3 regions of the Mesorhizobium sp. P2_F5 genome follow, and region 2 is predicted to be linked to each of the others. Evidence: predicted binding sites of a transcription regulator. Region 2 holds the regulator's gene; each other region holds the start of a gene.

Region 1 (10,540 bases), on a different contig from region 2:
CCCGGCAGGGCAGAGGGGGGTGCCTCGCGCCAACGTGCCTAGTTGTCCACCCTACCAAAAGCCGGCACGCTACCGATAACGGTGTGTTTGTCCTTGCCGCAGGCGAAGGCCTTCGCCTTTTCGTCGGCCAGCTTGCGCGCCTGGTCGTTGGCTTGCGGGTTGCCGGTGGCGAGCACAAGGCCGATGGTGCAGCCATCGCGGGCATCCATCTGGGCGACCTTGGCGACGAGCAGCACTTCGGTCGGCTTGTTCTCGTCCTCGGGATTGCTGATCGAGCGGCGGTGGATGACAGCGAAGGGAACGGCAACGTCGCCCTTGCTTTCGATGCGCCACTCGACCTTGGCGCCGGACGAATTGAAGCCGGAAAAGCTCTCCCAGACCGTCGTCATGTCGCCGCCAGGCGGAAACCCGTAAAACAGCGATTCACGTGCATCGTCATAGGCGATCAGCACAGGATAGCCGCGATAGCCGGAACAGGCGAGTTCGGCCCAGTCGCCGTCGCCTTCCTCGGCCTGCGCATAGGTGACGCAGTTTTTTTGCGAGTCGAGATCGGTGTAGGCGCTGGATATGCCGTCGGCATGGGCGACCTGGCAGAGGGCGGCGAGGGCAAAGGGGACAAGCAGGATGCGCATGCAGACGATCCCCTTCGAGCCGTTTCCTATCTGGCCCGAAGCCTCGCAAAAAAATACACGGCGTACAATGCGGAAAAGCAGGTGGCAGCAAGGAACGCCTGGTAGTCCATCCAGCAGATTGCGAGCAGTGACGCGCAGGCGACAAGCAGGACGACGGGGACAAAAACATCGAGATATAAGAATACCAAAGCGACTGCGCTTATCGACGCGGTCAGAATGCGCGCCGGTTGGGTAATGCCGTGTGCCTTAGCGGCTAAATACATCGCAGCCGATGCGATCAAAAACAGGAAAAGCAACCTTCGCAGAACGGCTTCCTTCACCGTGTATTCGTTCAGGTCGAGGATCGTGGCGATGTCCCTTCTTTCCTGCTCGCTCATGAACCCCTGGTTGCCCTGCCGGATGTAGTGGATCAGGAACATTTTTTGGAGGTCGTCCAAGAGCGTCCAAGCAAGATTCAAATCACCGCCAGCAATTCTGGATTGATATGACATCGATACTGCTTGTCGTTGGAATGGATCGCAAGAGGTCTATTTCTTCAAACTCGCTTCAATCAGCAGGTCGGCGTTGCGGGCGACCGATGCCGCAGGTCCGCCGAGGCCGAACAGCTGGCCGCTGATATAGGCGCCTTCGATCAGAAGCAGCAGGCCGTCGCCCAGCGTGTCGGGGTCTTGCGCACCCATCGCTGCGGCCATGGCGCGCAGGCGGTGGCGCAGCTCCTGCTTGTTGGCTTCGCTGACGACGCGCGCCGGATGGCTGTGCTCGGGATATTCCACCGCCGCGTTGGTCATGCCGCAGCCCCGATAGTCCGGCGTCTGCGTGCGCTTGCCGATGCGGGTCAGGAAAGCCTTGAGCTGCGCGCGCGGGTCGCCGGGATGGGCGGCCACGGCTTCGTCGAAACGCTCCCAATATTCGCGGTCATATTGCCGGAGATAGGAGGCGGCGAGTTCGTCCTTGGAGGGAAAGCTGCGGTAGAGGCTGGGCTTGGTGACGCCGGCGCGCTTGACGATCTCGTCGACGCCGATCGCCCTGATGCCGCGCCGGTAGAACAGGTCATACGCCACGTCGAGGATCTTCTTGGCAGCCTTGGGTGGCGACGCTGCATGACTGTCGCTGATGATCAGTTCAATATTTTTGTCCGTTGGCATGGTATGACTCGATTGACGTGTTACCGATCGGTACGTATACATCTCCTCACCCTGCAACGTACCGGTCAGTAACATGATAGCTCAATCCCGTCCCTTTGGCCAGCGCTACGCTTTCGTCGTGGTCGGCGTCATCTTCCTCTGCCTGCTGATCGCAGCGGGTCTGCGTTCGGCTCCCTCCGTGATGATGCTGCCGCTGGATAAAAGCTTCGGCTGGGGGCGCGATACCGTTTCGATTGCCGCTGCCATCGGCATCTTCCTCTATGGTCTGACCGGCCCATTCGCCGCCGCACTGATGGAGCGTATCGGTCTGCGCCGCACGCTGCTTGCCTCGCTGGTGATCATGTCGGGCTCGACCGCGCTCAGCCTGCTGATGACCGAGCCCTGGCACCTGTTCCTCACCTGGGGCGTGTTTTCCGGCATCGGCTCCGGCGCGGTTGCCACCGTGCTCGGCGCCACCATCGTCAATCGCTGGTTCAAGACCAATCGCGGTCTTGTCATGGGACTGATGTCGGCCTCCAGCGCCACCGGCCTGCTGGTGTTCCTGCCGCTGCTCGCCTCGCTCGCCCAGTCCGGCGGCTGGCAGCCGGTCGCCATCGCCGTCGCCATCGCCACCGCCTGTCTGTTGCCGCTGGTCTGGCTGCTGGTGCCGGAGCGTCCGGCTTCGATCGGCATGGTGCGTTATGGCGCCGACGCCAATGACGTGCCGCCGGTGTCACCGGCATCACAGGGCAATTTCCTGGTGCATACGCTGAACACGCTGCGCCGCGCCGCCGGCACCCGCGTCTTCTGGTATCTGTTCGCCACCTTCTTCATCTGCGGCTTCACCACCAACGGGCTGGTCGGCACGCATCTGATCTCCTTTTGCGGCGACATGGGCATCGGCGAGGTGCAGGCCGCCGGCCTGCTGTCGCTGATGGGCATTTTCGACCTGATCGGCACGACGCTGTCGGGCTGGCTCACCGACCGTTTCGACCCGCGCAAGCTGCTCGGCGTCTATTACGGCATTCGCGGCCTGTCGCTGATCTACCTGCCCTATTCAGGCTTCTCGGCGACCAGCCTGATCATCTTCGCCGTGCTCTACGGCCTTGACTGGATCGCCACTGTGCCGCCGACGCTCAGGCTCGCCAACGAAGCCTTCGGCGACCGCAGCGGCCCGATCGTGTTCGGCTGGATCGTCGCCGGTCACCAGGTCGGCGCCGCCACCGCGGCCGCCTTCGGCGGTACCATGCGCGAGCTGCAGGGCAATTACGAACTGGCCTTCCTGATTGCCGGCATGACGGCGATTGTGGCTGCCTGCCTGTCACTGCTGATCAACACGAGCAAGCCGGCTTTCGATCCGGAGCCGCAGGTGGCTTAAGGGCTGCTGATCTCCCCCCTTGAGGGGGAGATGCCCGGCAGGGCAGAGGGGGGCGCTGTCCCGCCGGCTTGTCAGTTCAATCTTCGTGATTTCCGTTCAATCGAATCGTTGAGCCAGCGCTCGGCCGGCAACATCTGAGAGGCTGGCGATCCTTCGCGCCCCCCTCTGGCCTGCCGGCCATCTCCCCCACGAGGGGGGAGATCAGCAGCTCGCCTGTTCACTGTTATCAAAACTTCATCTTCCCGAGATGCGGCTGAAACATTGAGGCTGGAGCTTGGTGGCGGACGTTCAAGCCATCAGGAGACAGCCATGAACAAGCTTTCGTTGACCCGCCGCGCTTTTGTCACATCAGCGAGTGCGGCCGGGCTGCTCGGCGCATCGGGGCTCGCTTTGCCCTATTATTCGCGCGCCAGCCAGCGCCCGGCCTTCACCCATGGCGTCCAGTCCGGCGACGTCGACGCCTCGAGCGGCATGGTGTGGACGCGCACCGATCGTCCCTCGCGCGTCATGTTCGAAGTGTCGTCGACGGAGAATTTCGCCAACGCCACCCGGCTGGCGCCGCTCGATACCTCGCCGGCCAGCGACTTTACGGTCAAGCGCCTGCTCACCGATCTCGCCTCCGACCAGGACATCTTCTACCGCATGACGGCCGCCGATCTCGCCGACATCAACGTCGTTTCCGAGCCGATCGTCGGCCGCTTCCGCACAGCACCGGCCTCGAAGCGCGACATCAAATTCGCCTGGTCGGGCGACACCGCCGGCCAGGGCTGGGGCATCGACGAGACCGGCATGAAAACCTACGCCACCATCGCCAAGCACACGCCCGACTTCTTCCTGCATTCCGGCGACACGATCTACGCCGATGGCGCCATGAAGGATGAGGTCGACCTGCCCGGCGGCGGCAAGTGGAAAAACGTCGTCCTCATCGACGGCAAGCGCAAGGTGGCCGAGACACTGGACGAGTATCGCGACCAGTGGAAGTACAACATGATGGACAGACACGTTCTCGCCCTCAGCGCCATCTGCCCGACCTTCTACCAGTGGGACGACCACGAAGTGCTGAACAATTGGTCGGATTCGAAGAATCTGAGCGCCGACAGCCGCTACACCGAAAAATCCATCCATGTGCTGGCGGCGCGTGCGGCGCGCGCTTTCCATGAGATGACGACGATCCGCTACGAGCCGTCGGAACCCGGCCGCGTTTATCGCAAGATCGCCCACGGCCCGCTGCTCGACGTGTTCTTCCTCGACATGCGTTCCTATCGCGGCCCCAACGGCCCGGATATGCAGGACACGATGACGCCGGAGTCCCGCATGCTCGGCGAACAGCAGACGAAATGGCTGAAGCGCGAGCTGGCCAATTCCAAGGCGACCTGGAAGATCATCGCCGCCGACATGCCGCTCGGCCTCGTCGTCTGGGACGACGGCACCAAGAAGGTCGGCGCGGAAGCCGTCAGCAATGGCGACAACGGTCTGCCCAAGGGCCGCGAACTCGAGATCGCCGACCTGTTGCGCTATATCAAGAACGCCGGCATCACCAACACGGTGTGGCTGACGGCCGACGTGCACTACACGGCGGCGCACTACTACAACCCCGACAAGGCGCAGTTTCAGGATTTCAATCCGTTCTGGGAATTCGTCTCCGGGCCGATCCACGCCGGCACGTTCGGCCCGAACGATTTCGACATGACTTTTGGACCAGAGCTGAAATTCATCAAGGCGCCGACCGCCGAACAGGGTCAGAACCTGCCGCCATCGGCCGGGCTGCAGTTCTTCGGACTGGTGGATATTTCAGGCGCCAGCGAGCAGCTGACGGTGCGGCTGATGGATCGCGACGATAATGAGCTTTACAAGGTGACGCTGGATCCGGTGCGGTCGGCGTAGATTGGACAGGCCGGCGGGACAGCGCCCCCCTCTGTCCTGCCGGACATCTCCCCCACACGGGGGGAGATTGGCAGTTTTGGGGTATCGCTAATATCTGCAACCCTGGTGATTGGCGAAAACGGCGGCGATAGCCGATCTCCCCACTCGTGGGGGAGATGCCCGGTAGGGCAGAGGGGGGCGTGAAGGATCGCTGCGCTTGGAGTAGAGCGCCCCTCAGTCCGGGTAGCAAACCGCAGGAATCTTCGGCCAAACCGCACTGTCGCAGCCGGCAACCTGCTGCCTCTGCTTGAAAGAGGCGCTGACCGGGCCGGTGACCACGGGGTCGACACCATCAGGGGCGTCGGCAAACATCTGCTCGGCCGTCTGGTCGGACGACGAGGCGGGATTGGCTTCCTTCAGCGTCGCGGCCGACTGGGCGGCATTGGCCGCCAGCAGGGCAGCGAATGCGACCGAAGCGATGAGTGGCCAAAATCGGTTGAGTTTGTCGGTCATGAGTTTCGAACTGCCCGGGCCCCGAAAGGTTCCCGCCTTGGTTAACAAAACCATCTCACACCGAGATGCTTAAGATTTGATGAGTATTTGGTGATGCGCCTCCTCTTTCGCAATTGCGAAAAACCCTGTATGAGCCGCGCAACCGAAAGAGGCGGCGCCTTTTGGCCTGCTGCCTGCAACGCTCCCGAGACCACAACATGAAAATTCGTAATATCGCGATCATCGCGCACGTCGACCATGGAAAAACCACCCTCGTTGACCAATTGCTGCGGCAATCCGGCTCCTTCCGCGACAATCAGCGCGTCGCCGAGCGTGCCATGGATTCCAACGACCTCGAAAAGGAACGCGGCATCACCATCCTGGCCAAGGCGACCTCGGTCGACTGGAAGGACACCCGCATCAACATCGTCGACACCCCCGGCCACGCCGATTTCGGCGGTGAAGTCGAACGCATCCTGTCGATGGTGGATTCGGCCATCGTGCTGGTCGACGCCGCCGAAGGCCCGATGCCGCAGACCAAGTTCGTCGTCGGCAAGGCGCTCAAGGTCGGCCTGAAGCCGATCGTCGTCATAAACAAGATCGACCGTCCGGATGCCCGCCATGTCGAAGTGGTCAACGAGGTGTTCGACCTGTTTGCCGCCCTCGACGCCACTGACGAGCAGCTCGACTTCCCGATCCTCTACGGTTCGGGCCGCGATGGCTGGGTTTCGGAAAACCCCGAAGGTCCGAAGGATCAGCAGCTTGCGCCGCTGTTCGACCTCGTCATCAAGCATGTGCCGGAGCCGACCGTTCATCCCGGCCCGTTCCGCATGATCGGCACCATTCTGGAAGCCAACCCCTTCCTTGGCCGCATCATCACCGGCCGCATCGAGAGCGGTACGCTGAAGTCCAACCAGGCGGTCAAGGTGCTGCACCACGACGGCACCCAGATCGAAACCGGCCGTATTTCCAAGATCCTCGCCTTCCGCGGCCTCGAGCGCCAGCCGATCGACGAGGCGCAGGCGGGTGACATCGTCGCCATTGCTGGCCTGTCGAAAGGCACCGTCGCCGACACCTTCTGCGACCTGGCGGTGACCGAGGCGTTGCATGCGCAACCGATCGATCCGCCGACCGTCACCATGTCCTTCCTGGTCAATGACTCGCCGCTCGCCGGCACCGAAGGCGACAAGGTGACCAGCCGCGTCATCCGCGACCGCCTGCTGCGCGAAGCCGAAGGCAATGTCGCGCTCAAGATCGAGGAATCGCCCGACAAGGATTCGTTCTTCGTTTCCGGCCGCGGCGAATTGCAGCTGGCCGTGCTGATCGAGACGATGCGCCGCGAAGGCTTTGAAATTGCCGTGTCGCGTCCCCGCGTCGTCATGCAGAATGGCGAAAATGGCGAATTGCTGGAGCCGGTCGAGGAAGTCGTCATCGACGTCGACGAGGAGCATGCCGGCATCGTTGTGCAGAAGATGTCGGAGCGTAAGGCCGAGATGGTCGAACTGCGCCCGTCCGGCGGCAACCGCCAGCGCATCGTCTTCCACGCGCCGACACGCGGCCTGATCGGTTACCAGTCGGAACTGCTGACCGACACGCGCGGCACCGCCGTGATGAACCGGCTGTTCCATGCCTATCAGCCCTACAAGGGCGAACTGCCCGGCCGCACCAACGGTGTGCTGATCTCCAACGAACAGGGCGAAGCAGTGGCCTACGCCATGTGGAACCTGGAAGATCGTGGCCCGATGGTCATCGATCCCGGCGTCAAGGTCTATCAGGGCATGATCATCGGCATCCATAGCCGTGACAACGACCTCGAAGTGAACGTGCTGAAGGGCAAGAAGCTGACCAACATCCGCGCCGCCGGCAAGGATGAGGCGGTCAAGCTGACGCCGCCGATCCGCATGACGCTGGAACGTGCGTTGGCCTGGATCCAGGACGACGAGCTGGTCGAGGTGACACCGAAGACCATCCGTCTGCGCAAGCTCTATCTCGACCCGAACGAGCGCAAGCGCTTCGAGAAGTCGGCGAAAGTGGTCGGCGCGGCGTAATCATCTGATTTTCCAGAGATATCGAAGGGGCGAAGCACCGGGTGCTTCGCCCCCTTTTGTTTCACCCGCCGGCTGCGAAAATGATGGCATCCCTGTCGGGCTCGCCGGTGAGATCGATGCGGATCGTCGTTCCCTCACGGGCCGGCTTGCGCAAGGCTTTGGCTCCGTCCGGATCAACCACCAGCCGCCGCTTCTCCTCCAGCGCCTGAAGCCGCGAGCGTGAGATGCCGAGTTCGCCGGCGAGCAGCCGGTCGAGCCGCAGCGATGTCGGCAATTCGAGCCCAATCCTGAGTTCCAGCGCGGTCGCGCGGTCGCTGTTGTCGCAGAGCCTCTGTTTGTGAACGACGACGTCGGAAAATTCCTCAACGCGGGCCACCCGGTTGCGCAATGCGACGACGTCGAAGCTATGGCGACGCGCCAGCGCCGGGTCATTGCTTTCAAGGGCCGCGAGCAGCGTCGGCTCGATGTCTCTGCGATTGCAGCGTTCGAAAATGCCGAAATTCCACGAATTGTCGCAGTCGACGCAGCGGTAGATCAGCCAGACATCGATGCGCTTGCCATTGGCGTTGACGCGGAATTTGTCGCTGCAGCGATAGGCCTTCACTGTGCCGCAGCGATTGCAGTTGATCAGGGGTCGAGGTGCGATTTCGGGCGCGATCGCCCAGTGAATGCGCAGAGACATGCCGATAAGCCCTTCCCGTCGGGAAGTTCTTCAGGCCGGCAGTGTCGAGATGCCCATGCGGGCACGGCGTGGCGAGAGGCTGCGGTTGTCTGGAAATCAGGTGTCACGGGCGACAAACGCGCGACAGCGGTTCAGCAGTGCCAAACCGGTCTCGAACCGCCGCCTGAGAACACGTGAAATGAAGCAGGCTCCGCGAATGCGGCGCCCTGCCAAGTGTGATCAGGGGAGTTGGCGAGACCGGCGGTTACTGAGGCAAAATGGAGCTCGAAATGGATGTCGGGACGGCTTGTCTAGCCACGAAGTGGCATGCACGCAAGCTCTCACGCGGTTCCGCTATGCTCAGCTGAATGCGATCTGCACCTTCATCGACTGGGTGCGGTCGCCGGCAATCTCGAACGCCGCTACCGCCTCGTCCATCGGATAGATGCCGGTCAGCAGTGGCTTGACGTCGACGCGACGGTTGTTGATCAGGTCGACGGCCAGCGCGAACTCGTCATGAAAGCGGAAGGAGCCGCGCATCTCGATTTCCTTGGCGACGATGAGATTCTGCGGCAGCGACATATCGCCGCCAAGGCCGAGCTGGACCAGCACGCCGCGCGGCTTCAACACGTCGAGCCCCGCCCGCACCGCGCGTTCGTTGCCGGAGCATTCGAACATCACGTCGAAACTGCCCTTTTCGACGTTGTAGGCGGCGAGGCTGGCGCTGTCGGTGGCGACATTGATGGTGCGGTCGGCGCCGATCTCCCGGGCCTTGGCCAGCACGGCATCCATGACATCGGTGGCGACGATTTCGCGCGCGCCGTGGACGCGTGCGGCGAGGATGCACAGCGCGCCGATCGGCCCGCTGCCGGTGACCAGAACCCGCTTGCCGAGCAGCGAGCCGGCGCGGTTCACGGCGTGCAGCGTCACCGCGAAGGGCTCGGCGAAGGCGGCTTCGTTGATGGAGACATGCTCGGCGATTTTGTGGCACTGCCAGGCCTCAGCGACCAGGCGCTGGCGGAAGGCGCCCTGGATGTGCGGCATCGGCATGGCGCTGCCGTAGAAGCGCATGTTGAGGCACTGGTTCTGCATGCCTTGCAGGCAGTAGCGGCAGGCATTGCAGGGCCGGCTGGGCGAAATCGCGACGCGGTCGCCGACGGCGAGGGTCGATACGCCCGTGCCAAGCGCCTTCACCGTGCCGGCGACCTCATGGCCCAGGATCATCGGCTCGCGCAGGCGAACAACGCCGAAGCCGCCATGATTGTAATAGTGCAGGTCCGAGCCGCAGATACCGCCGGCTTCGACCGATATTTCGACCTGTCCGGCGCCCAGCACGCCCGGGTCGGTCTCCTCGATGCGCAGGTCTTTTGCCGCGTGGATGACGATTGATTTCATGGCCGCGATCCTTTCTCAAACCACCGGTGCGGGCAAGGCGCGAGCGCCCAAATATCTCGCAAGCTCTGTCCCATCAGCTCGCAGGGTTCCAAATTGCGGCTGATCGGCTATCCTTCGTACTCCAACGCTCGAAGGCTCCGCCATGCACCTCACCTCGCTTCTGATCTTCGCCGCCGCTTTGTTCGTCGCCGCCGGTTCGCCCGGCCCGTCGATCGCCGCACTGGTTGCGCGCGTCATCTCGAAAGGGTTTCGCGACGTGTTCCCGTTCCTGCTCGCCATGTGGATCGGCGAGGGCATCTGGCTGTCGCTGGCGGTGTTCGGGCTGGCTGTCGTGGCGCAGACCTTTCACTTTGCCTTCGTCGTCGTGAAATGGGTGGGTGTCGCGTATCTCGCCTTACCTCGCCTGGAAGATGTGGGCCGCACCCGTCGACGCGAAAGAAGGCGAGATGCCACGCGAAGATTCGGCGACAAAGCTGTTCTTTGCCGGCATGGCGGTAACGCTCGGCAACCCCAAGATCATGATGTTCTATCTGGCGCTGCTGCCGACCATCATCGACCTCGCTTCGGTCAGCATTGTCGGCTGGGTCGAGCTAACGGCGACGATGGCGGTGGTTCTGATCGCCGTCAATCTTGGGTGGGTGGTCGTGGCGTCGCAGGCGCGCAAGCTGCTCAAAAGCAAGCGCGCCATGAAGATCGCCAACCGCCTCAGCGCCACGACGATGGCCGGCGCCGCGGCGGCTATCGCGACGCGGTCATAGGGCATGACCCCAAACCGAAGGATCGCATCAGCGAAAGGCGGGATCGTTTTTTGCTTCGATGACCTTCGGTAGATCGCGTCACATCATTTCGATGATCGGCGCGATCTCGACACTGAACGCCGGGTCCATCAGGATCGGGCAATCCTTCGCCTTGGCGACGGCATCGTCGATGTCCTTCGCTTCGACGAT
Region 2 (10,540 bases):
ACCACCGCATCGACCTTGTTGTCGTTGGCGGTCAGGAACTGTTCCATGTTCTTCTGGGCATTGGCGGGCAGCCAGCCATCGGTATAGGCCTCGCCGACATTCTTGATCTTGCCCGAGTCGATGGCTTCCTTGAGCACCTCCATCGAGCCCGAGAACAGGAAATCGGCATTCGGGTCGGAGCCCGAGCCCTTGATGAAGACATAGTTGCCTTCCGGCTTGGCCTTGAACACTTCGCGGGCCTGCATACGGCCGACTTCCTTGTTGTCGAAGGTCAGATAGAAGACGTCCTTGTTCTCGATCAGGCGGTCATAGCCGACGACCGGAATGCCTTCGTCCAGCGCCTTCTGCACCGCCGGGCCGATGGCCGAGGCGTCCTGCGCGAGGATGATCAGCGAGTTGGCGCCCTGCGAGATCAGGCTCTCGACGTCGGTCAGCTGCTTGCCGGGATTGGACTGCGCGTCAGCGGAAATATACTTGTCGCCGGCCGCCTCGATCGCTGCCTTCATCGCCGCTTCGTCGGTCTTCCAGCGCTCTTCCTGGAAGTTCGACCACGACACGCCGATGACCTTGTCCTTCGCCTGCGCGACCGACACCAGCGTCAGCGACATGGCGACACCCGCCAGCATGGCGGCTGCAAATCTGTTCATGATAATCCTCCCTGCGCCGCGCGCGGCGCGACAAAACTGGCCCGAGGGCCGGCACACAGAGGCTCTATTTTTTCGAGCCTCGAAAAAATACTGGTCCAACGGCGAGACGCTGTCAACATCGATTCTGATGGATTCTGATGGCGTCGTCGATTTTTTTCGAGACCCGCAATAAACAATGACAGCGTGACCGGCTTCTGCCAATATTTGCGTGGCGTCCCTGACCGCCTCCACTATCATGAGGCGCGGGGGACCGGGAGGAAACAAAAAAGATGTCGGTTGGTATCCGCCACGACGATCTGCGCCGTCGCAACCGTGCGATGGTGATTTCGGCCGTGCGCCGGGCCGGCCAGCCGTCGCGGACCGAGATTGCGGCAACCACCGGCCTTAGCCATTCGACCATATCGGCGATCTCTTCTGACCTGATTCAAGAAGGCATCCTGGCCGAGAGCAAGCCCGGCGAGACCGGTGCGCTGAAACGCGGACGGCCACAGGTCGGCCTTGGCCTCAATCCGGAAGCAGCCGCGGTGATGACCGTGGTGCTGTCGCTGAATTTCCTTTCCGTCACCGTCATCGACTATGCCGGCCATGTGGTCGCCGAGGAGCAGCGCCGGCTGGACACGCTGACCATGCCGCGCGACGAACTGATCGGCGAATGCACGGCAATCGTGCGGCGGCGGCTCGAGGATCCCGACCTCGATGTCCAAAGCATCGCCCGCATTGCCATGGGCATCCAGGGCATCACCGATTCGCAGGCGCGCGCCATGCTGTGGTCGCCGATCACGCCGCTGACCGACATCGCGTTCGCCGACATACTGGAAGCGGAGTTCGGCATTCCGGCCACCATGGAGAACGACTGCAACATGATGGCGGTGGCGCTGCAATGGCGCCAGCCTGAGCGCTACCGCGACGATTTCATTGCCATCCTGCTCTCGCACGGCATCGGCATGGGGTTGGTGCTGAAAGGCGAACTGTTCACCGGCACCCATTCCTCAGGCGGCGAGTTCGGCCACATGATCCACCGTCCCGGCGGCGCGCTCTGTCGCTGCGGGCGGCGTGGCTGCGTCGAGGCCTATGCCGGCAACTACGCCATCTGGCGCAATGCCATGGGGATGAGCGAGGACGCCGAACCGGTCGATGTCGGCGACGCCGACATGCGGGGGCTTGCCACACGCGCTCGCGAAACCGAAGGTCCCGAGCGGGAAGCCTACCGCAAGGCCGGGGAAGCGCTCGGCTTCGGCCTTGGCAGCCTGTTCGCCCTAATCGATCCCGCCCCCGTCGCCATGGTCGGTGTCAGCGCCGCCGCCTTCGATCTGATCGAACCGGCATTGCGCAATGCGATTGCCCAGACCGCCGGCGGCCAGCACTCGAAGTCGATTTCCTTCGACACCGAACCCAACGAACTGCCGCTGATCCGCGAAGGCTGCGCCATGCGCGCGCTCGGCTTCGTCGACCAGGAGATTTTCGCGCCGGGGATTCAGGCGAAATCTAGCAAACATGTCGCCTGAGAGGCCGGCAACGGCGCGGCGCGCCGCGCGTCAATCTTCGCGGATGGCGTAGCCTGCACCGCGGATGGTGCGGATCACGTCAGGCATGCGGCCATTGTTGACCGCCTTGCGCAAGCGCCCGACATGCACGTCGACCGTGCGCTCGTCGATATAGATCGTCTCGCCCCAGACATTGTCGAGCAGTTGGCTGCGCGAGAAGACCCGACCTGGATGGCGCATCATGAATTCGAGCAGGCGGAACTCGGTCGGCCCGAGCCGGATCTCGCTCTTCTTGCGGTAGACCCGGTGCGATTCACGGTCGAGCACGATGTCGCCGACCTTGAGCACGCTGGAGAGCACTTCCGGCTTGGCGCGGCGCAGCAGCGCTTTCACGCGCGCCATGAACTCCGGCGTCGAGAACGGCTTGACCAGATAGTCGTCGGCACCGGTGGACAAGCCACGCACGCGGTCGCTTTCTTCGCCGCGCGCGGTCAGCATGATGATCGGCAGCCGTTCGGTCTCGGGCCGCATTCTGAGCCGCCGGCACAGCTCGATGCCGGACACCGCCGGCACCATCCAGTCGAGCACCAGCAGATCGGGGACGTTTTCCTGCAGCCGGATTTCGGCCTCGTCGCCGCGCGTCACCACCTCGACCTGGTAGCCTTCGGATTCGAGGTTGTAGCGGAGCAGCACGCCCAGTGGCTCCTCATCCTCCACGACCATGATGCGTGGCGCAATCATCAGCAGTTCACCCTTGTCAGGCCGAAGTGGCCATCGCCGTCTCGTCCTGCTTCGGACGATTGGCGGGCAATTGCTGGCCGGTCAGCACATAGTACGCATTTTCAGCGATGTTGGTGACATGATCGCCGATGCGCTCCAGATTCTTGGCGCAGAACAGGAGATGCGTGCAGGCGGTGATGTTGCGCGGGTCCTCCATCATGTAGGTCAAGAGTTCGCGAAACACCGACGTGTACTTGACGTCGATGCGCTCGTCCTCATTCCTGAGTTTCGCCAGGGCTGCGGCATCCGCGGCGGCATATTCCTCGACAACGCCTTGCACCTGGATCAGCACCAGCTGCGCCATGGCGTCGATGGAATGCGACAGGTCGCGCGGCGTAACGCTGAGGCCGACAGTGCCGACGCGCTTGGCGATGTTCTTGGCGAGATCGCCGATGCGTTCGAGGTCGCCGGCCATGCGGATCGAGCCGACCACAGCGCGCAGGTCGTTGGCCATTGGCTGGCGCTTGGCGATCAGCGTGATGGCGCGGTCATCCAGCTCACGCTGGCGCGCGTCCATGATGGCGTCGTCGGAAACGACACGCTGCGCCAGCGCATTGTCGGAATTGAGCAACGCCCTGGTCGAGGCGTTGACCATCGAGCCGGCCAGATCGCCCATGTCGCGGATCAGCTTGCTGATCTGCCCCAGCTCTTCATCGAAGGAGGCGACGGTATGTTCACCCATGATCTTGGTCCTCGTGCCTGAAAATTCAACCGCCGGACGGCTCAGCCGAAGCGGCCGGTAATATAGTCCTGGGTGCGCTTGTCGTCGGGGTTGGTGAACATCTTGTCGGTGGCGCCCTCCTCGACCAGATAGCCGAGATGGAACATCGCCGTGCGCTGCGACACGCGCGCCGCCTGCTGCATCGAGTGGGTGACGATGACGATGGTGTAGTTCTGGCGCAGCTCGTCGATCAGCTCCTCGACGCGGGCGGTGGCGATCGGATCGAGCGCCGAGCAGGGCTCGTCCATCAGGATCACTTCCGGCGACACGGCGATGGCGCGCGCGATGCACAGGCGCTGCTGCTGGCCGCCGGACAGACCGGTGCCGGGCTCCTGCAGGCGGTCCTTGACCTCGTTCCAGATCGCCGCCTTCTTCAGGCTGGATTCGACGATCTGGTCCATGTCGGACTTGCGCTTGGCCAGCCCGTGGATGCGCGGGCCGTAGGCGACATTTTCGTAGATCGACTTCGGGAACGGATTGGGCTTCTGGAACACCATGCCGACGCGGGCGCGGAGTTCGACGACGTCGATGTTCTTGTCGTAGATGTCGTCCTCGTCCAGCGTGATCTTGCCGGTCACCCGCGCCGAATCGATGGTGTCGTTCATGCGGTTGAGACAGCGCAGGAAGGTCGACTTGCCGCAACCGGACGGGCCGATCAGCGCCGTCACCTGGTTCTGGCGGACGTCGAGATTGACGTCAAACAGCGCCTGCTTCTCGCCGTAGAAGACGCCGACCTTGTCGCCGCGCATCTTGATGACTTCGTTCGACTTGGCGTTCATCTTGTCGCCCACTGCGTTTTCAAGGGACTGTTCGGTCATGATGTTCATACCAAATTGCCTTTTTTCTACCAGCGCCGCTCGAACCGGCGTCGAAGCACGATCGCGGTGATGTTCATGGCCATGAGGAAGACGAGCAGGATGATGATGGCGCCGGACATGCGCTCGACAAAAGCGCGTTCGGCCTCGTTTGCCCACATGTAGATCTGCACCGGCAGCGCGGTCGCCGGATCGAAAGGCGTCTTCGGATAGTCGGCGACGAAGGCGACCATGCCGATTAGGAGCAGCGGTGCCGTCTCACCCAGCGCACGCGCCAGGCCGATGATGGTTCCGGTCAGGATGCCGGGAGCGGCAAGCGGCAGGATGTGCTGGAACACCATCTGCATCTTCGAGGCGCCAAGCCCAAGCGCTGCCGAGCGGATCGACGGCGGCACCGCGGCAAGGGCGGCGCGCGTGGCGATGATGATGGTCGGCAGCGTCATCAGGGTCAGCACCAGGCCGCCGACGAAGGCAGCGGAGCGCGGCATTCCGAGGAAGTTGATGAACACGGCAAGGCCGAGCAGGCCGAAAACGATCGACGGCACCGCCGCCAGATTGTTGATGTTGACTTCGATCAGGTCGGTGAAGCGGTTCTTTTTGGCGAATTCCTCGAGATAAATGGAGGCGGCGACGCCGATCGGCAGCGCCAAGAGCAGCACGATCACCATCATGTAGAACGAGCCGATGATGGCCACGCCCATGCCCGACGTTTCCGGGCGGCTGGAAGCGCCATAGGTGAACAGGCCGGTGTTGAAATGCTCGGCCATCACGCCGTCCGCCCTAAGCTTGTTCATCCAGTCGATCTGCTGGTTGGACACCTTGCGCCGCGCTTCATCGACGCTGAGGTCGATCTGGCCCTTGAAGGCGGAGTCGAGATTGGCGGCGGCCAGGATGTTGACGTCACGCGTCGTTCCGATCACCGCGGGATCGGCGGCGACGATGTCGCGCAGTTGGACGCGGGCGCCTTCCGACAGGAAGCCCTTGAGCTTCAGCATCATCGGCTTGTTGGCGGGATCGATACCGAGCTTGGCCACCAGCGCGTTTTCGGCGAGCTTGGGATAGTTCGCCTTGATCAGCACATTCGGATCAGTGGCGCGCTTGTTCGAGGGATCGATGACCTTCTCGTCGAAGGTGATCGGCAGCGTCACCGTCGTCTGCCAAAAGGCGGTGTAGCCCTTCGAGACGATGGTGATCAGCATGATGGCCAGGAACGCCAGGCCGACCGAGATCGCAATCACGCCGTAGATGCGGAAACGGCGTTCGGCGGCGTAACGCGCCTTCAGCCCGATGTCGCGGCGCGGACGGGCGACAGCACCCGCCATCGTGTCCAGGGGGATGTCGGTCATTCGTACTGCTCCCGGTACTTGCGCACGATGTAGAGGGCGACGATGTTCATCACCAGCGTCAGCGCGAACAGCGTCAGGCCAAGCGCGAAGGCGACCAGCGTCTGCGGCGAATTGAACTCAAGGTCGCCGGTCAGCTGGTTGACGATCTTGACGGTGATGGTGGTCATCGCTTCGAACGGGTTGATGGTGAGATTGGCGGCAACGCCGGCTGCCAGCACGACGATCATCGTCTCGCCGATGGCACGCGACGCCGTCAACAGGATGGCGCCGACGATACCGGGAAGTGCCGCCGGCAGGATCACTCGCTTGATCGTCTCGGAGCGAGTCGCACCCAGGCCAAGCGAGCCGTCACGCATGGCGCGCGGCACTGCGGTGATGATGTCGTCGGACAGCGACGACACGACCGGGATCAGCATGACGCCCATCACCAGGCCGGCGGTGAAGATGCTCTGGCCCTGGATAAAGGGCGAGCCGCCGGTGAGCGCCGCCGACAGGTCACGCAGGAACGGCCCGAGCGTGACCACGGCGAAGATGCCGTAGACGATGGTCGGGATGCCGGCCAGCAGTTCCAGCGCCGGCTTGACCACCGAGCGCACGCCGCGCGAGGCATATTCGGACATGTAGACCGCCGACATCAGCCCGACCGGCACGGCTACCACCAGGGCGACGGCAGCAATGTACAGCGTACCGGCGAGAAGCGGGATCAGACCGAACTGGCCCTGGCTGCCGCCCGAGCCGGCGGCGGCGAAACGCGGATCCCACACGGTGCCGAAGAAGAAGCTCATCGGCGACACGCTTTCGAAGAAGGTGATGGTCTGGAACAGCATCGACAGCACGATGCCGACCGTGGTCAGGATGGCGATGGTCGACGCCGCAAGCAGCCCCCACAGCATCAGCCTCTCGACATTGTTGCGCGCCCTGGCGCGCGGCGCGATCTGCCTCAGCGCATAGAAGGCGCCGGCGATCGACAGCGCAAGCGTAAGTACCGCGCCAAACCAGCCGAACCTGTCCTGGACCGTGTTCGCCTCGACGGCGATCGGGATCATGTAATCCTGGGTATCGCTGGCCAGCGCCACGCCCTTGGCGATGAGCAGCGGCTGCAATTCAGCGAAGGTGGCGGGAAGCGTACCGGCATCGAGCCGGCGCAGGCCCTTGGCGAGGCTCTTCACCAGGCTGACGTCGAGCGCTTCGCTGGCGACCTTGGAGTCGACAGTGCGCTCGGGCAGGGAGGCGTGGATGTGCCGGTCAAGATAGAAGGACGAGCCGATGTCCCAGACGGCAAGCAGCAGGACGGCAGGCAGAACGGCGAGCAGAAAGGCCCACCAGCCGTGATAATGGGCGCGCGAATGCGGCTTTACCTTGCCGGCATCCTGCGCCGCGGCGCGCTGGCGGCCGATCACAAAGGCGACCACGCCGATGGCAATGACTATGGCGAGTACGAGCAAGGACGACATCACCCACCCCAGGGAAAGTTCAGATCGCCGCCGCCGTTGCGGCAAACGGCGAAATCAGCGCGCGGATTTGGTCCGCGCCCTGATCCAGTCAGTTGATTACATCGTCTTTCCAGCGGCGAAGGCGTCGCGCTGGCCCTGACGCTCGGCGTCGGGAGCGGAAACCAGGCCGTACTGGGCGAGCGGGCTTTCCGGGCCGATCATCTGGTCGTCAAGGAAGAACTCGACATATTCCTTGAGGCCGGGAACGACGCCGAGATGCGCCTTCTTGACGTAGAAGAACAGCGGGCGCGAAACCGGATACTTGCCGGTCGCGATCGTCTCGGTCGAAGGCACGATGCCTTCCACGGTGGCGACCTTCAGCTTGTCGGCATTGTTCTCGTAGAAGGCGAGGCCGAACACACCGACGCCGGTCTTGTTGGAGTCGATGCGGGCGAGCGTCTCGGTGTAGTCGCCGTCGATGTCGACAGCCTTGCCGTCCTTGCGGATCGCGATGCAGGTCTTGCCGATTTCCTTGTCGTCGGCGATGCCGGTGGCCTTGAGAGCGGCCTTGTCGCAGCCGGCGTCGAGCAGCCTGGTCTCGAACACTTCGCGGGTGCCGTGCTTTTCACCGGGGATGTAGGCGGCGATATCCCAGTCGGGCAGCTTCGGGTTGACCTGGTTCCACTTGGTGTTCGGATTGTCGACGAGCTTGCCGTCAACGACCAGCTTGGCGGCGAGCGCCTTGTAGACGTCGGCGGGAACCAGCGCCCAATCCGGGCCCTTGATGTCGGTGGCGAAGACGATGCCGTCATAGCCGATGCGGACTTCCTGGACTTCCTTCACGCCGGCGTCGGCGCAGGACTTCAGTTCGTCCTTCTTGATCGGACGCGAGGAGTTGGCGATGTCGATGGTGTCTTCGCCGACGCCCTTGCAGAATTCCTTGATGCCGGCGCCGCTGCCGCCGGACTCGACAACCGGGGTCTTGAAGTTGGTGAAGGTTTCGCCGAACTGCTCGGCGACGATCTTGGCGTAAGGTAGCACGGTCGACGAACCGGCGACCTGGATCTGGTCACGCGCGGCGGCGACACCCGACGATGCGGCGAACGCTACCGCCACGGCCGATGCCGTAACGAGGAATTTCTTCATGTGGCCTGCTCCTGTTCGGAATATGGTCTCTCGGCGCCCTCTTCAGCCGGCGCCCGCTGAGGCCATAGCCTTCGATTATTACAGTCGCATGACAGTTTCGTGTCAGCCCGGTAACGTCGGATGGACGCACTGAAAACCGCAGCCGGCCGGCCTCTCCTGGAGAGCCGCAGTTTGCCGCTGGAATCATAAGCTTGCGGGATTTTGCGCCGGCATTTGTCCCGGCGGATCGCGGGTCGCGATGCCGAGAAAGAAAAACCGGACGGGAGCGCGTTGCCCGAGGCCAGAGCGTATCTTGGCCGAGCCATCGCCAAAAACAGGTCCGTTGGGGTAGATTTCGACGCTGTTTCTTTGTCGGCGGTCGCTTGCTCCCGCCCGTAACTGAATGAGCGGTTTCGTTGCCGCCATTTTCCCGACTGGGCGCAAGCTTTGATATGGTGCGATCGCACCATATCCCTGGACCTCGCGGCGCCGCCGAATCCCGGCGCTGATATCAGCTAGCCGGCGTCTCGTTGGGCCTCGCCTGATATGCCGACCCAACGTTCGACCTTTTCGAGCAGTGCCTTGGGGCTGATCGGCTTGGGCAGATAGTCGTCCATGCCGGCTTCCAGGCAACGCTCGCGATCGCCCTTCAAGGCATGCGCGGTGACGCCGACGATCGGGATATGCGTGCCGCTCTCTTCCTCCAGCCGGCGAATCGCGGCCGTGGCTTCGAGCCCGTTCATCTCCGGCATCGAGACGTCCATCAGGATCATGCGCGGATTGAGCCGGCCGAAAGCGTCGAGCGCCTTGCGGCCGTTGCCGACGATCTCGAAGCTATAGCCGGTTTCACCAAGGATCTGGGTGAACACCATCTGGTTCACCTCATTGTCCTCGGCAACGAGGATGTCGAGCCCGCGTTCGTTGCCGCCTGCCCGGGCGCGGGCGCGCACCGGCGGCGGATGCAGCTGGGCCCGCTCGGATGCGGCCCGTGCCGGCGGCGCCGACACCGGCTGCACCGTCGCCTGGCCGGAGCTGTCGCTTGCCGCGTGTTCCCCATCGCCACCTGCCGTGCCGTGGCGATGGCGCTGGATGGTCGCGACCAACGTCTCCAGCAACACCGAGGAGCGCGCCGGCTTGATCAGCTGTGCGTCGATGCCGAGGTCGCGGTAGCTGGTGTTGGCGAGCGACTGGTCGACCGAGGTCAGCATGATGATCGGCGTGTCGGCCAGCCCTGCGGTGTTGCGCACGATGCGCGCCATTTCGGCGCCGCTCATGCCCGGCATCTGGTAGTCGAGCACGAGGCAGTCGACAGGCACGCCATAGGCAGCCGCGGCGACCAGCACCTTCAGCCCTTCCGCACCGCTTTCGGCGGCGCAGGAATCGAACGTCCACGACACCATCTGCTCGGTCAGGATCGAGCGGTTGACGGCGTTGTCGTCGACGATCAGCACCCGCGCGCCGGTGACGTCGACCGGCATGATCCGGCGTCCGCCCTGCTGGCCGGCCCTGGGCAGTGTAACGGTGAACCAGAAGGTCGAGCCCTTGCCCTCGGCACTTTCGACGCCGATCTCACCTTCCATCAGCTCGACCAGCCGCGAAGTGATGGCAAGGCCGAGGCCGGTGCCTTCATGGCGCCTGGTCGACGAGGTATCGACCTGGTTGAACTTTTCGAAGACGGCCTTCAGCTTCTCCTCCGGAATACCGATGCCGGTGTCGGTAACCGAGATGGTGAGCCTGGTTCCGGCCGCAACCCTTGTCCCCGTGACATCGACCAGCACATGGCCTTCGTCGGTAAACTTCACCGCATTGCCGAGCAGATTGGTGACGATCTGCCTGAAGCGGCCGACATCGCCGATGAACAGGCTTTCCAGGCCCGGCTCGACGCGCACGATCAGTTCGAGATCCTTCTCCTTGGCGCGTGTCGACACCAGCGTCGCCACATCCTCGATCGCCTCGGGCAGGTTGAAGGGCGCCGGGTCGAGCACGAGCTGGCCGGCATCGATCTTGGAGAAATCCAATATGTCGTTGATGATGGTCAAAAGCGCGTTGCCCGATTTGACGATGATGTCGGTGAACGTCTTCTGCTTGGGGTCGAGGTCGGATTTGGCGAGCAGCTCGGCCATGCCGAGCACGCCGTTCATCGGGGTGCGGATTTCGTGGCTCATATTGGCCAGGAATTCCGACTTGGC
Region 3 (10,540 bases), on a different contig from region 2:
TTGCTGACATGGCAGGTTCCAGTGCGGACCATATTGATCGTCAGGCTTTCGCCTAGCGCAGCCACATGAACCTGCCGTGTCGCCAGCATGTCAGTTTTGTTACGCTCCACAGCTGTGAGTTATGAGCGACCCAGGACCAGCAGCTCTTCGAAATGGTTCATGTCGTTGAAGCTGCAGAAGGCTGGCGGCTTGATTTCGATCACCGGAGCCTGCTGTTCGAAGAGCGCCAGACTGTCGTCGAAGAAGTCCCGCCATGCGGCAGCCCGGTCATCGGGAAGACGCTGGATCTGGTAGGCGAAGGTGATGTGAAAGATGTAGCTATCGTGGTCGGGGTGGCGGTAACCGAACGGCACCGATAGCGTATCGCGCCAGGCGCTCATGGCGCGCCTGTCTTGCTCAGTGGCACCGGCAACGGTGAGGCCGGTCGGCACGACCTCAAGCACCTTGATGTTGAACGCACCGCGGCCCTCAAAGCCCTTGAGCCGCTCCAGATAGAGGCTGGTCATGTCGTCGACGCTGGTGTCGAGCGGCACGTCCTGCGGCCAGTAGGGCAGCCGGCGACGGTATTCGATGATGCCCTGAAACAACGTCATGTGCAGGCTGGAGATCGGCGTGAAGGCCAGCCGGTCGGCATCCGGCATGGCGCGCATGCGCTCGCGCACCTCGATCACCACCGCCTCGGAAGGCGACCCGCTCACGAGATGGCTGACGACCGTGTTGCCGGGCTCGAGCAGGAAATTGCCCGCTGTGTCGTATCGCGTGCCGAGATGCACAGGTGGCTTGGGGTTGGTGCCTTCGAAAAAGCCGGCGAGCGAGGGTCTGATGGATTGAGGCATTGCGATCTCCTGTGGGGAGATGGCCTCGTGTCCGAGTCATGTGTCAAGGATGTGAATCGGGCCGATCTTATGACGATGATGTGATGGGCTATCCGCCGTATTTTTCCAGGAAAGCCTCAGCCTCTAGCTCGCGAAAATCATCGAGCGCGGCGCGCAGCCTGGTGTGGCCCCAGTCCCACCAGGCAAGCGCCTGGTAGCGTTCGGCGGTGCGGCGGTCGAAGCGTTCGCGGATCGGTTTTGCCGGCACGCCGCCGACGATGGTGTAGGGCGCGACATCCTTCGACACCACCGCACCTGCGCCGACCGCGGCGCCATCGCCGACAGTCACGCCGGGCAGGATGGTCGAGCCGTGGCCAAGCCAGGTGTCGTGGCCGATGGTGACGCGTTTGGCACGGCGCTGGGCGAAGAATTCGCTCTCATGCTCGGCGTCGTCCCAATAATCCGAGGCGCGGTAGGTGAAGTGGTGCAGCGTCGGCCGCCATGTCGGATGGTTTGTGGCGTTGATGCGCACGGCGGCTGCGATGTTGGCGAACTTGCCGATCGTCGCGCACCAGACGGCGCAGTCCTGCATCATGTAGGAATAGTCGCCGAGGATGCTCTCGGAGACCCGGCTGCGGTCGGCGATCTCGGTCCAGCGCCCCAATGTCGAATTCTCGACCTGCGCCGTCTCATGGACGAACGGCGCCTCCGATAATTTCCTGCTCATGCGGCGATTTTTCCGGCGGCGAAGGAGGTGACGTCGATGATGCGGTCGGCGACGGCGTCACGCACATCCAGGTCATGGAAGATGCCGAGCAAGGCGACGCCGGCCGCCTTCTTGCTGGCGATGAGCGCAACCACGACATCGCGGTTTTTGGCGTCGAGCGAAGCGGTCGGCTCGTCGAGCAGCAGGACGGGATGCTCGGTGATGAAGCCGCGCGCGATGTTGACGCGCTGCTGTTCGCCGCCGGAGAATGTCGCCGGAGGCAGCGCCCAGAGTTTTTCCGGCAGGTTGAGCTGCGCAAGCAGGGCGCACGCTTTCTCCCGCGCGCTCTCGCGGTCCTCGCCGCGTTCGACCAGCGGCTCGGCGACGACGTCCAGCGCCGAAACGCGCGGCACGGTGCGCAGGAACTGGCTGACATAGCCGATCGTCTGGCGGCGCACGGCCAGCACCGTGCGCGGGCTGGCATTGGCGAGATCGATCAGGCCGCCCTCATGCTGAACGATGATCTGGCCTTCGTCGACGGCATAGTTGCCGTAGAGCATTTTCAGGATGGAGCTCTTGCCTGCGCCGGAGGGGCCGCCGAGCACGGCGCATTCGCCGGCCCGGATCGAGAACGAGACGCCGGCGACGACCGGCAGCTTAACGCCGTCGCGCAGATGCATGGTGAAGCTTTTGGCGACGTCGGAGACAACGAGGGGCGTGGGCATGGTCAGACCTGAAGAATCGAAGAAACAAGCAACTGCGTGTAAGGCGCACGCGGATCGTCGAGGACGCGGTCGGTGAGACCGCTTTCGACCACGCGGCCGTCCTTCATCACCATCATGCGCTGCGACAGAAGCCGCGCCACCGCGAGGTCGTGGGTGACGACGATGGCCGCGAGGCCGAGATCGGTGACCAGCCCGCGCAATAGGTCGAGCAGGCGCGCCTGCACCGAGACGTCGAGGCCGCCTGTCGGCTCGTCCATGAACACCAGGCGCGGACCGGTGACGAGGTTGCGGGCGATCTGCAGGCGCTGACGCATGCCGCCGGAAAAAGCGCGCGGCTCGTCGTCGATGCGGTCTTCGTCGATCTCGACTCGTGACAGCCAGTCAACAGCGGTGGCGCGGATCTTGCCATAGTGGCGGTCGCCGACGGCCATTAGCCGCTCGCCGACATTGGCACCGGCAGACACCGTCATGCGCAAGCCGTCGGCCGGGTTCTGGTGGACAAAGCCCCAGTCGGTGCGCATCAGGAAGCGGCGCTCGGCCTCGCTCATCCGGTAGAGCTCGCGGAACTGGCCGTCGCGCAGCCGGTAGCTGGCGGTGCCGGAGGAAGGCAAGAGCCGCGTCGACAGGCAGTTGAGCAGCGTCGTCTTGCCGGAGCCGGATTCGCCGACGACGGCCAGGACTTCACCCGGCCAGAGGTCGAAGGTGACGTTCTCGCAGCCGACGCGCGAGCCGTAGAATTTGGACAGTGCTGAGACGCGCAACAGCGGTTCGTCGGTCATTGCGCCGGCTCCATTTTTTCGGAGACAGGATGGGTTTCGGGGGCAAGATGGCCGCGATGGCCATCGGCACGCCGCTTCTCGCAATGATCGGTGTCGGAGCAGACGAACATGTGGCCGCCATGGTCGTCGAGGATGACCTCGTCGAGATAGACATTCTCGGCCGCGCACAGCGCGCAGGGCTGGTCGAAGGTCTGCACCTCGAACGGATGGTCCTCGAAGTCGAGGCTGACGACATCGGTGAAGGGCGGCACGGCGTAAATGCGCTTTTCGCGTCCGGCGCCGAACAGCTGCAAAGCTGGCGAGCGGTGCATCTTCGGATTGTCGAATTTCGGCGTCGGCGAGGGGTCCATCACATAGCGGCCCTCGACTTTCACCGGATAGGCATAGGTGGTGGCGATACGGCCGTGTTTGGCGATGTCTTCATAGAGCTTCACATGCATCAGGCCATATTCCTCCAGCGCATGCATTTTTCGCGTTTCGGTCTCGCGCGGTTCGAGGAAGCGCAAGGGTTCCGGGATCGGCACCTGATAGACCAGAATTTGGCCGGCGCTCAGCGGATGTTCGGGGATGCGGTGGCGGGTCTGGATGATCGAGGCGGTTGCCGTGTCGGTGGTGACGGCGACATTGGCGACCTTCTTGAAGAAAGCGCGGATCGAAACGGCGTTGGTGGTGTCATCGGCGCCCTGGTCGATGACCTTCAGCACATCGTCGGGCCCGATGATCGAGGCGGTGACCTGCACGCCGCCAGTGCCCCAGCCATAGGGCATCGGCATTTCACGCGACGCGAACGGCACCTGATAGCCGGGAATAGCGATGCCCTTGAGGATCGCCCGGCGGATCATCCTTTTGGTCTGCTCGTCGAGATAGGCGAAGTTGTAGGTGGCGATGTCGGTCATGGCGATCACATCCACATTGTGCTATCGAACTGGCGTCCAGGACGCGCAAACAAGGGCGAAATCGGATGACCCAAACCGGTTGGATGCATCTTGGAATTCTGCTGCTGGCATTCGTCGGCGTGGTCGCTTTTCTTCTTCGAAGGATGGTTCTGCCTGCCCCGAGGGAGGGCGCGCATGGCGAGAACATCGGCGGTAGCGACAACTACAGTGGCGGGTATGGCGGCCATTCCCATGATAGCGGCGGCGGTCACGGTGGGTCGGGCGACTAGGCTCATTCCGCGGCCTCCTTCTTGTCTTCCAGCACGTCGGTATTTTCGCGCGCGTCGTGTTCCGCGCGCATGCGGCGCACGAGGTCGAGTTCGGCCTGGAAGTCGACATAATGCGGCAGCTTCAGATGCTCGACGAAGCCGGTCGCCTGGACATTGTCCGAGTGCGAGATGACAAACTCCTCGTCCTGCACGGCGGCGACGACATCCTCTCCCAGTTCGGTAGCGCGCAGCGCGCGGTCGCAGAGCGCCATGGCCATCGCCTTGCGCTCGCTCTGGCCGAACACCAGGCCATAGCCGCGGGTGAATTGCGGCGGCGCCTTGGCCGAGCCCTTGAACTGGTTGACCATCTGGCACTCGGTGACGCGAACGCTGCCGAGCGGCACAGCGAAAGGCAGTTCCGGCACGTCGAGCTCCAGCTCGACCTCGCCGATGCGGACCTCGCCGACGAACGGATGGTTGCGGGCATAGCCGCGCTGCGTCGAGTAGCCGAGCGCCAGCAGAAAACCCTCGTCGCCGCGTGACAGCGCCTGCAGGCGGATGTCGCGCGCCATCGGGAATTCCAAGGGTTCGCGGGTGATGTCGCCGGGAACATGGTCCTGCGGCATCTCGCCGTCCGGCTCAATCAGGCCTTCGCGGGCAAGGATCGCCGAGACGCGCGGCATAGCCTGCGCTTCCGTCTCGCGCTGCAACGGTTCGGCGACGTCGGCGCCTGCAGCGAGCGCGGGATCGAGCAGCCGGTGCGTGTAGTCGAAGGTGGGCCCAAGCAACTGGCCGCCGGGCAGGTCCTTATAGGTCGCCGACACACGCCGCTCGACCAGCATCGCGCCGGTGTCGATGGGATTGCTGTAGCCGAAGCGCGGCAGCGTGGTGCGGTAGGCACGCACCAGGAAGATCGCCTCGATCATGTCGCCGCGCGCCTGGACGATGGCGAGCGCGGCCAGCTCCCGGTCATAGAGCGAGCCTTCGCTCATCACCCGGTCGACGCCGAGCGCCAACTGCTCGACGATCTGGTCGAGGCGAAGTGCCGGCACTGAACGGTCGCCGCGCCGGCGGTCGGCGAGCAGGCTGTGGGCATTACGAATAGCGGCCTCGCCACCTTTTACCGCGACATACATTTTACGCCTCCATCGTCTTGATGCGCGTTGTGCGTGGCAGGCAGGCGATGCCGTCGGGCGCTGCCAGGATGATGTCGACGCCGCGTGGAAAGCGGCTGATATTCTGCTTCCACTGCTCGACGAAATGGCGCGGCATCTGCGCCGGCGCGATGGTGGCAGAGGTTTCGATGCCGGGACCTTCGAGCAGCAGCGGCGCGCCGGAGACGAGATCGCCGACCTGCAGGATCAGCGTCGTCGACCGATCGGGATAGTCCTGCGTGCCTTGCGAAAAACCGTCGAGGGCCGCCATCTCCGCCGGGTTGGCGATCACGGCGAAATGCGCATCGGCAGGCGTGTTGGCGAGCGGCGCGCCGGCGTGGAAGCCGAGCCAGGCTTTTACCGCGGCCGACGTCTGCAAAGCAGGGTCGAGCCAGAGCGGCGTGTCGTGGTCGCACAGCGAAAGCGCGATGGCGCCGGCGGTTGCCGACAGTGGCGCCGGCGGGCGGGCGAAGGCCGGCAGGGCCTGCACACTGCCCGGCCGCGCCATGGCGTCCATGATGGCGCGGAAGACCGTCTGGGCGTTGAACACCGGATCGGCGAAACCGCCGTCGATCGATTGGGCTGCGATGTCCATCAGTCTTCTCCGCGCACCATGGTGAAGAAATCCACTTTCGTTGCCGCCGTCTCGGCGCGGCGTTTTTCGCGCGCCTCGCCTTGGGCAGCCCGCAATGGCGCGACCAGCGCGGTCTCGACGGTCTGGCGTTGCGCCGGGTCCTGCCAGAGCGCGTCGGCGATTGCCGCCAGCTTCGCCTTCTTCCGGTCACGGCCGAGCGTGTAGCTGTGGCCAACCTGTCCGGATGGCAGCCGAACGGTGGCGCGGGTGACCGTGGCCTCGCCGACATTGAAGGGCGCGCCGCCGCCGCCGATCCGGCCGCGCACGGTGACCAGGCCGGTTTCCGGCCCGCGCAAGAGCTCGGCTTCAGAGGTCAGGCCGGCCTCGTTCCAGAGCCGGGCGATGTCGTCGCCGCTGGCCTGCGCCAGCGTCGCCATCACGGCTTTGCGCTCAGCCTGGTCGCGGGCTTCCTGTCCTCGCATGGAGCAACTCCCTGAGTGCGTAAAATTTGTCTAGTGATATAGACAACTATACAAATTATACCTATTATCTAACCCGTGTCCATGACGGGTGGATGACAGGGGCGGGACGGGGAACGAAAATGGTCGGTCAAAAGAGCGCGAGCAGCATCGAACGCCGCAGCGGTGTCTCGTTGTGGCGGCAGATCGCCGACCAGATCCTGCATTCGATCGCGGCAGGCGATTTTGCCGAGAACGCCGCCCTGCCGCCGGAAGTGGCGCTGGCCGAACGCTACGGCGTCAACCGCCACACGGTGCGCAGCGCCATTGCGGCTCTCGTGCAGGAGGGGGTGCTCAGAGCCGAACAGGGGCGCGGCACTTTCGTGTTGTCGCGCAAGCGGCTGTCCTATCCGATCGGCGCCCGGACGCGGTTTTCGACAGGCCTTCAGGGGCAGACATCGGAACGGCACATCGTGCTGCTCACATCAGTGGTTGAGCCGGCCAGCCAGCGTGTCGCCGAAGGGCTGGGCCTTGCCAGGGGTACTGAAGTGATCCGGCTGGAGACGCGCGGCGAGGCCGATGGACGCCCGGTGTCGCGGGCTGCCAGCTGGTACGAGGCCAAGCGTTTCGCCGGCATCGATGCTGTGATGGCGGAGACCGGTTCGATCACCGCCTCGCTTAAGCGGTTCGGTATCGACGATTATCTCAGGCAATCGACGGTGCTGTCGGCGCGCCACGCCGATGCCGCCGATCTCGCCGACCTCGACCTGCAGCCCGGCGCCATCGTGCTGGTCGCGGTCGCCATCAACGTTACGCCGGACGGGCAGCCGATCCAGTTCGCCGAAACGCGGTTTCCGGCGGAACGGGTGGAGCTAAAGCTGTCAGCCCTGTAAGCCGCCTGCCGGCGCCTTAGGCAATCTCAATCACCGCCTTGATCAACCCGGATTTCTCATGCGCCCAGCGGGCGAGATCATCAGGCGTGCTGGCCAGTGTCGTGCGGTGGGTGACGAGTTTGGCCAGCGGCACCGCGCCGTTGCGGATCGAGGCGGCGACGTGGTCGAAGTCGGCCTTGAGCGCATTGCGACTGCCGATCAGGGTCATTTCGCGCTTATGGAATTCGGGATCGGAAAAGACGATGTCGTCCTTGACGACGCTGACCAGCACCAATGTGCCGCCATGGGCGACATGGGCGAAGGCAGACTGCACCGAGGCGGTGTTGCCGGTGGCGTCGAAGACGACATCGAAACCTTCCCCGCCGGTAGCATCGCGCACCAGCTCGGCTGCCGCCTTTTGCGAGCCGTCGAGTGTGGCGAAGCCGAGTTCGCCTTTGGCAAAATCCAGCCGCTCCGTGCTCATGTCGAGCAGGCTGACATCGAGCCCGGCGATGCGGGCAAACAGCGCTGTGCCAAGCCCGATCGGCCCGGCGCCGATGACCAGTGTGCGGGCACCTGGTTCAGCGCGGGCGCGGCGCACGGCATGCGCGCCAATGGCCAGAAACTCCACCGCCGCGGCATCGGCCAGCGACAGGCCGTTTGCCGGATAAAGATTCTGCGCCGGCACCAGGATCTGCTCGGCCATGGCGCCGTCGCGATGCACGCCGAGCACTTCGATCCTTACGCAGCAATTCGGCTTGCCGTGCCGGCAGGCGATGCATTTGCCGCAAGCGAGATAGGGGTTGATGATGACGGGCTCGCCAATGGCAAGGTCGACGCCTTCGCCGGTCTCGATGACGGTGCCCGACACTTCATGGCCCATGATGCGGGGGTAGGCGAGGAACGGATGCTTGCCCTCGAAGATATGATAGTCGGTGCCGCAGATGCCGACATGGCTGACCGCGACCAGTGCCCAGCCGGCAGGGGGAGCGCCGGGTGCGGCGCGGTCTTCCAGGACAAGGTCACCGGGCGAGCGGCAGACGGCGGCTTTCATTGAGTAATTCCGTTGTTAAAAAGGTGCCGGTCCGTTGGTTGAGCGGACCGGCGCAGAGGGTCAGGGAGGATTCATTTGCCGCGGCGGCGCAGGCCGTCGAAGTAGACAATGACGATGATCAGAACGCCGGTGATGATGCGCTGCCAGAAGGCGTTGACGTTGAGCAGGTTGGCGCCGTTGTTGATGGTGGCGAGGATGAAGGCGCCGAGCAGCGGGCCATGCACCGAGCCGACGGCGCCGAACAGCGAGGTGCCGCCGATGACGGAGGAGGCGATCGCCTGCAACTCCCAGCCCTCGGCCTGGGTCGGATTGCCGATGCCGATGCGCGAGGCCAAGAGCACGCCGACGAAGGCGGCGCACAGACCAGACAGCGTGTAGGCCATGTAGATGGTGCGCTGGACATTGACGCCGGACAGACGTGAAGCCTCGGCGTTGGAGCCGACCGAGAAGAGATAGCGGCCCCAGCGGCTGTGATGCAGGAAGATATAGGCCGGGATGCCGACCAGGATCACCATCCAGAACAGATTGGGGACACCGATGAAGGAGTTGCGCGAAAACTCCTGGAAGGCGTCATTGTTGATCGAGATCGAGTTGCCGTTGGTCATCAGCAGGCCGATGCCGCGCAACGAGGTCAGCGTCGCCAACGTGATGATGAAGGGCGGCAGGCCCATCTTGACGATGCCGAAGCCATGGAACAGGCCGATGGCGACGCCGACGAGCAGCGTGAGCAGGATGGCGAGGAAGACCGGTACGCCGGCATTGATCAGCATGGCGGCGATGACGGTGGCGAAGCCGACCACGGCGCCGACGGACAGGTCAATGCCGCCGGTGATGATGACGAAGGTCTGGCCGACCGCCAGGATGGCGATCATCGAGCCCTGGCGCAAAAGGTTCGAGATGTTGTTGCCCGAGGCAAAGCTCTGCGTCGACACCGACAGGATGACCCACAACACGACCAGCAGCGCCAGCAGCGTCAGCCCGAACAGGGCATTGTAATTGCGTTTCGGTTTTTCGGCAGCTGCTGCTTCGGTGCTCATGTCTGTCCTCCCAGCTTTTCTTGTTTCTCGGCGAGCGCCTGCGTGAGAATTTCTTCATGGTCGGCGGTGCGGAACCCGTGCGTGGCGACCAGCTTGCCACGCCGGAAGACGTGCAGCGTGTCGGAGAGTTCATAGACCTCCGGCAAATAGGACGAGATCAGGATGATGCCGGCGCCTTTCGACAGAAGCGCACCGAACAGGCGGTAGATCTCGGCCTTGGTGCCGACATCGACGCCGACCGTCGGTTCGTCGAAGATGAACAGCTTGGCGCCATGCGCCAGCCATTTGCCGATGACGATCTTCTGCTGGTTGCCGCCGGACAGGCTGGAGGCAAGCGCGCCGCGCGTCGGCGTCTTGATCCTGAGGCCGGCTATCTGGCGATCCGCCTCGGCCTTTTCCTTCGCGCCCGAGATCAGCATGTTGCTGGAAATGCGCTTGTAGATCGGCAGATTGAGGTTGAGGCCGACCGGCAGATTGAGGCACAGACCCTGGTCGCGTCGGCTCTCTGGCGCCAGCGCCATTCCGAGCCTGATTGCGTCGTGCTCGGAATTGACCTGGACCGGCTTGCCTTCCCACAGGATCTGGCCGGCCGACTTGCGATGACGGCCATAGAGCGTGGTGACGAATTCGCTGCGCCCGGCGCCGATCAGGCCGTAGAGCCCGACGATCTCGCCAGCGCGCACCGAGACCGAGACGTTCTCGAAGCCTTTGCCCGACAGGTTCTTCGCTTCGACGATCACCGCACCCGGGGTAAAATGCTCCTTGTGGTAGACCTGCTCGATCGAGCGGTTGATCATCATCTTGACCAACTCGGCGTCGTTGGTCTCAGCGATATTCCTTGTACCGACAAGCGTGCCGTCGCGCAGCACCGAGACACGGTCGGCGAGCTCGAACACCTCTTCCATGCGGTGGCTGATGTAGATGATGGTGACGCCTTCGCCCTTCAGCCGGCGGATCAGCTTGAACAGCTGGTCGGCCTCCTTGCGGGTGAGATAGGCGGTCGGCTCGTCGAAGATCAGGAATTTAGTGCCCCGCACCGTGGCGCGGGCGGCGGCGATCAGTTGCTGCTGGCCGATGGTGAGATCGCCGAGAACGACATGCGCCGGCAGGTCGAAGCCGAGATCGTCGATGATCTTTTGCGCGTCCTTGACCATGGCGCGCTGCTGCAGGATGCCATAGCGCGAGTTCTCCTCGCCGAGGAACATGTTGGCCGCGACCGTCA

Evidence for each region. The regulator PhoB, encoded in region 2, activates phosphate uptake and scavenging genes when phosphate is short. The targets are predictions, from matches to a motif close to TGTCATNNANCTGTCAT.
Region 1: a site for PhoB is predicted at 3,356-3,372, ahead of AC1DYO_RS26065 (alkaline phosphatase D family protein). Genes of this name have one in related genera too.
Region 3: a site for PhoB is predicted at 6,461-6,477, ahead of phnF (phosphonate metabolism transcriptional regulator PhnF). Genes of this name have one in related genera too.

Annotation. Positions count from the first base shown of each region.
Region 1 covers NZ_JBFUEY010000022.1:71,546-82,085, reverse strand. Annotated here, with positions in the region: gene AC1DYO_RS26085 (hypothetical protein) at 39-632, opposite strand; gene AC1DYO_RS26080 (hypothetical protein) at 659-1,123, opposite strand; gene AC1DYO_RS26075 (TetR/AcrR family transcriptional regulator) at 1,160-1,777, opposite strand; gene AC1DYO_RS26070 (MFS transporter) at 1,851-3,134, shown strand; gene AC1DYO_RS26065 (alkaline phosphatase D family protein) at 3,444-5,018, shown strand; gene AC1DYO_RS26060 (hypothetical protein) at 5,232-5,510, opposite strand; gene typA (translational GTPase TypA) at 5,708-7,537, shown strand; gene AC1DYO_RS26050 (DUF1062 domain-containing protein) at 7,599-8,225, opposite strand; gene AC1DYO_RS26045 (L-idonate 5-dehydrogenase) at 8,559-9,593, opposite strand; partial or broken gene AC1DYO_RS26040 (LysE family translocator) at 9,736-10,351, shown strand; gene AC1DYO_RS26035 (hypothetical protein) at 10,430-10,540, opposite strand, start outside.
Region 2 covers NZ_JBFUEY010000006.1:11,243-21,782, reverse strand. Annotated here, with positions in the region: gene xylF (D-xylose ABC transporter substrate-binding protein) at 1-647, opposite strand, end outside; gene AC1DYO_RS10720 (ROK family protein) at 917-2,152, shown strand; gene phoB (phosphate regulon transcriptional regulator PhoB) at 2,183-2,872, opposite strand; gene phoU (phosphate signaling complex protein PhoU) at 2,889-3,593, opposite strand; gene pstB (phosphate ABC transporter ATP-binding protein PstB) at 3,635-4,459, opposite strand; gene pstA (phosphate ABC transporter permease PstA) at 4,477-5,793, opposite strand; gene pstC (phosphate ABC transporter permease subunit PstC) at 5,790-7,247, opposite strand; gene AC1DYO_RS10690 (substrate-binding domain-containing protein) at 7,344-8,372, opposite strand; gene AC1DYO_RS10685 (PAS domain-containing protein) at 8,867-10,540, opposite strand, start outside.
Region 3 covers NZ_JBFUEY010000019.1:73,388-83,927, forward strand. Annotated here, with positions in the region: partial or broken gene phnC (phosphonate ABC transporter ATP-binding protein) at 1-10, opposite strand, end outside; gene AC1DYO_RS23165 (DUF1868 domain-containing protein) at 120-836, opposite strand; gene AC1DYO_RS23170 (DapH/DapD/GlmU-related protein) at 925-1,542, opposite strand; gene phnL (phosphonate C-P lyase system protein PhnL) at 1,539-2,246, opposite strand; gene phnK (phosphonate C-P lyase system protein PhnK) at 2,249-3,025, opposite strand; gene AC1DYO_RS23185 (alpha-D-ribose 1-methylphosphonate 5-phosphate C-P-lyase PhnJ) at 3,022-3,921, opposite strand; gene AC1DYO_RS23190 (hypothetical protein) at 3,927-4,196, opposite strand; gene AC1DYO_RS23195 (carbon-phosphorus lyase complex subunit) at 4,193-5,305, opposite strand; gene phnH (phosphonate C-P lyase system protein PhnH) at 5,307-5,918, opposite strand; gene phnG (phosphonate C-P lyase system protein PhnG) at 5,918-6,379, opposite strand; gene phnF (phosphonate metabolism transcriptional regulator PhnF) at 6,499-7,248, shown strand; gene AC1DYO_RS23215 (zinc-binding alcohol dehydrogenase family protein) at 7,265-8,281, opposite strand; gene AC1DYO_RS23220 (ABC transporter permease) at 8,353-9,318, opposite strand; gene AC1DYO_RS23225 (sugar ABC transporter ATP-binding protein) at 9,315-10,540, opposite strand, start outside.